DNA from 2 places in the Dickeya aquatica genome. Region 2 is predicted to be linked to the other one. Evidence: predicted binding sites of a transcription regulator. Region 2 holds the regulator's gene; the other holds the start of a gene.
What was found. Region 2 encodes PurR, which represses purine synthesis genes. Its sites were predicted from a motif close to CANGCAAACGTTTGCNTG; they were not measured.
Positions count from the first base shown of each region.

Region 1: a site for PurR is predicted at 2,011-2,028, ahead of DAQ1742_RS00170 (nucleobase:cation symporter-2 family protein). Genes of this name have one in related genera too.

Region 1 is NZ_LT615367.1:38,181-41,608, forward strand. It holds gene DAQ1742_RS00165 (AsmA family protein) at 1-409, opposite strand, end outside; gene DAQ1742_RS00170 (nucleobase:cation symporter-2 family protein) at 565-1,953, opposite strand; gene DAQ1742_RS00175 (cysteine peptidase family C39 domain-containing protein) at 2,496-2,690, shown strand; gene DAQ1742_RS00180 (hypothetical protein) at 2,692-3,078, shown strand; gene recG (ATP-dependent DNA helicase RecG) at 3,142-3,428, opposite strand, start outside.
Region 2 is NZ_LT615367.1:2,737,629-2,741,056, reverse strand. It holds gene cfa (cyclopropane fatty acyl phospholipid synthase) at 1-836, opposite strand, end outside; gene purR (HTH-type transcriptional repressor PurR) at 1,230-2,255, opposite strand; gene cydH (cytochrome bd-I oxidase subunit CydH) at 2,619-2,708, shown strand; gene DAQ1742_RS12375 (C40 family peptidase) at 2,893-3,428, opposite strand, start outside.

The DNA.
Region 1 (3,428 bases), 1.8 Mb from region 2:
CGCCATCCTGGCCCTGTAGTGCCATATTTTTTAGCTGGAGCCGGTCAGCTTCAATGGGCAGGGTGAAACCGGTTTGCGCCAGATTAAGTGTGCCGCCTTCCAGTATCAGGCTGGAAAAATGGCGAGGGTCGGTTATCTGGCGCACACTGAACCCTACCACAATATTTTTAGCAACCAGCGTAACAGGCTGATTTTTGTGGCTGAAACTGATGTCCTGAAGCGTGATTTGCCCAGGGGAAGACCAGTCATGCACCATTTTTTTAAATGACACCTGGTATTCGGCACGTTGATTAACCCACTGGGTAATCTGCTTTGCGCCCCATTGCGTCTGGGCCAAGACATACAGCACGATCACTACCAGTAATACCAGTAGCAGCAGTGTGAGAATAAGTTTCCCGATAAGTTTCATTGCTTAAGTCCGTGCCTGTCACAAGAGATTATGGTGTTATGCCGTAATTACTCAGCCGTCTCAACAAGTAACTTATTACAGCAAATAAATAAGGGCCGATGTTACACCATCGGCCCTTATTATCACGTCAGATTAAAAATTTCTGGAAGCGTGGTTTACTCTTTTTCGTGAGGAAAGACCAGATTCAACACAATTGCTGTGATGCCGCCCGCAGCGATACCGGACGACAGCAGGGTTTTCAGCCAGTCTGGCGCAAATTGCAGAATCAGCGGCTGCTGAGAAACGCCCAGCCCGACGGCCAGCGACAGCGCAATGATCATGATAGCCCGGCGGTTGAGTGGCTCACGGGAAACGATACGCACGCCAGAGGCGGCAATGGTGCCGAACATGACGATGGTCGCACCACCCAACACCGGCTCGGGAATATGCTGGACAAAGCCGCTGACTGCCGGGAACAAACCAAGCACGATAAGCATCAGCGCGACAACAAAACCGACATAACGGCTGGCGACGCCAGTCAACTGGATTACGCCGTTGTTCTGGCCAAAGCAGGAGTTAGGGAAAGTGTTAAACACCGCAGACAGGCAGGAGTTAAGGCCGTTGGCCAGCACACCGCCTTTCAGGCGTTTCATATACAGCGGCCCGCTAACCGGCTGCTCTGAGACATCGGAGGTTGCGGTGATGTCACCAATGGTTTCCAGCGAGGTCACCATAAACACCAGCATTAATGGAACCAGCAAACTCCAGTCAAAGCCCAGACCGTAGTACATCGGGGTTGGTACCATGATAAGCGATGAGGCGCTGGCGGCGGTATGCTCTGGCAACATGCCCATCAGCCAGGCGGCCAGGTAGCCTACTGCCATGGCTATCACCAGTGATGCGACGCGCAGATAAGGATTGCGCTGGCGGTTCAGCAGAATAATCACGGCCAATACCACTGCGGCCAGCAGTAAATTCTGGGGTGCGCCAAAGGTATGGTTGCTCATGGCGGCAAAGCCACCGCCAATCGAGGTCAGGCCAACCTGAATCAGTGATAAGCCGATTATCATCACCACAATCCCGGAAACCAGCGGGGTAATGATGCGACGCGCCAGATGTAATACGCGCGAGAGCAGCATTTCTGTGCAAGACGCCACCATCAGGGTGCCAAACAATGCGGCCATCATGGTTGGCACATCTGCCCCGCCGTTTTTTAGCGCCATGCCGCCCATAATCAGCGGAGTCACAAAGTTAAAGCTGGTACCCTGAATCGACAGCAGGCCAGAGCCGACCGGCCCCCAGGTTTTAATTTGTAAAATTGATGCCAGGCCGGAGGCGAACAGCGACATGCTAATAATGTGCTGAGTGTCCTGAGCGGGCAGGCCCAATGCCTGACAAATCAATAGTGCCGGGGTAATCACCGCGACAAACATCGCCAACAGGTGCTGACAGGCGGCAAACAGGGTTTGCGGCAGCGGCGGTCTGTCTTCAAGGCGATAGATGAGTTCACTGCGCTGAGGTGCAGCAGCGGCTTCTGTTTGGGACGTTTCCGTGGTGGTAGTCATGATGTAAGTTGGCGTTCCTGAAACGACAAAGAGCGCATTTTAATGATCTCTTTGCTGAAAGCAAACGTTTGCTAATGTTCGGGCGAATGATTTTTGGGTCATGGAATAAAGCCAAAGATGATTTTTATTCGTAGAATAAGGGATACATTAATAAACCATCTGAATTGCTACAATTTCATCTAGATATGAACATTAATCTATCGCATGTAATTTTATTATCTTGCTAATTATTTGTAATTTATTAATCTCTATTATAAATATTATTTTCAGCTAGATTAAAATATTTCGCATGATATATAATGGTCTAAATTTTTATACGATCATTATAATATGGCAAGGTTGCAGGAAGCGACTTTCTCCTTTCTGCACTATATAAATAAAAATATTTTCATTTTAAATATTCAAGGATGGTAATATGAAATTAAAAATAGTCTTGATGGTGCTATTTTTTCTATAACGGCTCAAGCAACTGTCACCAAATTAAAAGGTTTTTGTGTTTTTGGCACTGTTTATGACACGCTGCCAAAGGGGTTAAATTTGATGTGAATGATGAATTGATTGTGTCTGAACCAATCATTATTCCTATTGAAGGTGCTGAATACATACATTTTGTTGTACTTGATAGAATGAATAAAGAAAGTGCAATAGTTTATGATCCTGAAATTGGGAAAGTGAATATGCCGATTTATGAGTTAAAACATCGATGGAACGGATATGAATTATTAATCGGAGGCTGAGGTGACGAATAATATAAATGGGTTGAATAAGGGTGATGCAGCAGTTGATGGGGCATGGAAAATTCAGGTTAATAAAAGAAATGAAGAATTTAATGAGATCCTAAGTATAGTAGCTAATGAACAGCAAAAAAACACGATGTCACCTGTTTCACTCGTGAATGCAAAAACAGGGAATAATGTTTTTAATAGTTTTGTCAGTAATTTCTTGGAAAGTAATCCTGATACTCCATCAGGAAAAGATGTATCGGATAACTTATCTAAAGAGGAGAAGTTTATTTTAAATGAAGCTAATTCTTTGTTAAGAAATAGGATTATCTTCAATAAATATATATCACAGTTGCAAAACTCTGAAACCAATACCGGTTCAGTGATTTTTGTTAAAATATAATATATATTTTTCAGTTATATGTAATAATGATATTAACCATAAAATGGATCCTAACGTGGTGCATCAAGCGTTGGTATAGCGGGTACGTTCAGGAAGCCAGCGTGCTATCAGGGCGTTGGCGTGTTCCGGGTAATGGGTATGGAGATGGCGGGCAACGCGTTGCACCTGAGGGATAAGTGCCTGATCGCGCAATAAATCGGCGACTTTAAAGGCGGCGTTACCGGTCTGTCGGGTGCCAAGCAGTTCACCGGGGCCGCGAATTTCCAGGTCGCGCTGGGCAATCACAAAGCCGTCATGGCTGTCGCGCAGTACCTGTAAACGCTGTTGCGCGGTTTTACTCAGCGGTGATT
Region 2 (3,428 bases):
GGGTCGACTTTCAGGTTGGTCGCATTTGCTCCGATGGTGTGGAGTAAAAATAGCCCATTGGGCTTGAGGTTACGCCTGATTGCCTGAAAATAGGTGTCATAATTTTTAGGGCCAACGTGTTCAAACATCCCCACAGAAACAATACGATCAAATGGCTGGTGCATGTCACGGTAGTCTTGCAGCAGAATAGACACATCCAGGCCCTGGCAGCGTTGCTGTGCCAGCGTCTGCTGCTCACGCGAGATGGTAATACCGGTCACGCGAACGCCATAATGGCGTGCGGCAAAGGCTGACAGGCCTCCCCAGCCACAGCCGATATCCAGTAAGGTCATTCCCTGGCGTAGCTGCAATTTTTCGCAAATCAGATGCAACTTGTCTTGCTGTGCCTGTTCGAGCGTTTCGGCGTGTTTCCAGTAAGCGCAAGAGTACTGCATGTGCGGGTCAAGCATACGTGAGAAAAGATCATTACCGAGGTCGTAATGCGCCTTGCCCACCCTCCATGCGCGGCGGCGGGATTGCAGGTTTATCACTCTTGCCAGCAGTACCCGCAGCGTGTCATGCAAACGGTGCGGCAATTGGTTTTCCAGCCCGGCACGTAAAGCGCGATGAAAAAACATATCCAGGCGCTCGCACTCCCACCAGCCATCCATATAACTTTCGCCGAGCCCCAGTGAACCTTCCCGCAATATCCGTTTGTAGAAATTGGGATTTTTCACCTGTATATCAAACGGGTGCGAGCCATTGATAGTAATACCAGCGCCCGCCAGCATATTATTGACTATCTGGAACCAGGACGTGCCAGCACTCCCCAGATCCTCTGCGTAAGATGAGCTCATCACTTCCCCCCTACCTTGCCAACATTGCAGTGCAAGGAATTCGTTAGACCATTGTACCCATGAAGAACATTCGGTGGACTCAATCCATCGTCTGGCCCTGAAGACTCAGCGGTATTCAAGAGAAAAGCGGCTACGAAAGGCGTCTGCCACTGGGCGCGGAAAGGCGGTGGTGATTATGCGCACCGTGGCGCTCAATGAGCAGGGCAGCAAAATGGGCGATGTGAGGAGCCATCACAATCCTGCATCGTCACATGATGATTATTGTCGTTAAAGGCAATGACAAGTTTATGACTGCCCGCGCCTGTCGGCAAGATTCGACTGGCGTGGGCCGCACAATAGATTCAATCAGGCGGGCTGAAAGTGAACCCCACAGGCATGAAGATAAGGGGCAATTTAGCGGCGATAGTCCACAAACGGGCCATCAGCAACGGAGCGGCGCTCTATCAGCGTTGGGTGAACTTCGATAGTCTGTGCTTCTTCACGTTTGCTGGTAATGCGATCAAGCAGCATGGAGAATGCGGCCTGGCCGAGGCGCTCTTTGGGCTGATGGATGGTAGTCAGTGCCGGAGTGAAATAGCGCGCATGGCGAACGTTGTCATACCCTATCACCGAAATATCCTGAGGTACCCGCAAGCCCAGCTCATCAGCCGCACAGATAGCGCCCATCGCCATGATATCACCACCACAGAATACCGCGGTGGGGCGGTGTTTTTGTGCCAGAATCTGGTGCATGGCTTTATAGCCGGACTCTGGTTCGAAGTCGCCTTGCACCACCCACTCTTCGCGTATCGTAATATCGGCTTCCTTCAGCGCTTTAAGAAAACCAAGGTAGCGCCCGCTGCCAGTGTTACGCTCTTGTGAGCCGGGGATCGCACCAATATCGCGATGCCCGCGCTCAATCAGATAACGGCCTGCCATATAACCGCCCGCGAAGGCGTTATCGATAATTGTGTCGGTAAAATCGCTGTGCGCTTCCCCCCAGTCCATCACTACCATGGGGATATGACGGTAATCGGCCAGCATCGACAACAGTGCCGGTGGATATTCAGCACACATCACCAACAGACCATCGACACGCTTTTGTGCCAGCATCGACAGATAAGCGCGCTGCTTGTCCAGATTGTTGTGGGAATTACACAAAATCAGCGTATAGCCTCTGGCATAACAACTGTTTTCTACCGCTTCAATAATTTCAGCAAAATAGGGCGCTTCACTGGATGTGGCCAGCAAACCGATAGACTTGGTGTGATTCACTTTTAGGCTGCGTGCCACCGCGCTTGGCGAATAATGTAACTCCTCGATGGCGGCACGCACCGCAGCCTTGGTTTCTTCGGCGACGAAACGTGTTTTATTGATCACGTGTGATACGGTTGTGGTCGAAACGCCTGCGCGCTTTGCCACATCTTTAATCGTTGCCATCTTAGGTGACTCCTGAACAGTTGTAACAGCAACGTATCTGTTACAGCAGTAAATATGTTGTTAATCGTTTGCCTGCGTGAATTCTTCTCCAGCCAAACACTATTTTCAGGAGGAGACATGCCGAAGTGTAGCCGGAAGGGGAGCCGGGAGGGCGGCCAACGCAGTGCATACAGTAAACCGCGAATTTTGGCCGATTTAACTCAAAAGTGGAAGAGGTAATTCGTGTTATCTCTGTGATGGGGAAAGCGGTTTTTTTAAACGTCCTTCATATAATAGGCAAGATATTGATTATGCTTTTCATCGGTATCCATCTATTCTGATGATGTGATGGCCCACCGATTTGTCAAATACAGGAGATGGTTTATGGATACGAATTTGAAAATGTCGTTGTTCACGACAGTCGTTGCGCTGACGGTGATTGTGATATTTAGCATGAGTGCGGTGCTGAATTAACCCTGAGTACGCGGAGACTCACCATTGGCTGATGGCTCCTCTCGCGCAGATGTGATATCACCGCGGCCGCATTTTTTGTCGCGTGCAAAATAATGATGAAACAAGCCCCGAATGAGCAGATGCGCTTTCGGGGCTTGTTTCATCTGGTGAGGGGGCTGGCGGTAGAGTTATGACAGTGGTGTCATTAGCGCATGGTTTTTGGCGTAACCACACGGCGAGCGCCTACGTAGTGATCCTGCCAATAATCTTCACTTAACTTGCTGATTTTTATGTCAGAGCCAGTTCGGGGCGATTGAATAAAGCGGCCATTACCAAGATAAACGCCAACGTGATCTGCTGCACCACGATTTGTTATCCGAAAGAACACCAAATCGCCGCTTTCGAGTTCGCTCTTCTTGATGGGGGCGGCATCGCGTAAATGGAACATTTCGTTGGCCGTTCGTGGAATGGAAATTTTCACCACGTCTTTGTAGGCGTAATACACCAGCCCGCTGCAATCAAAACCAGAAATAGGGTGTCGTCCCCCCCAGTGATAAGGTTTGCCAATCTGGCTCATGAGCTTATTCATTGCCGTTTGCTTGGCGTGCTGATAGCGCTTTTGGTGTGCCGGGTTCATGGCTATGCCTGACTTGCTCATCTTATCGTTTTTATTCTTACCATGATGGGCATTGGCGGCTAGTGTCGCTGTATGCGTAGTGGCAGATTTGCCTTTTTGGTTTT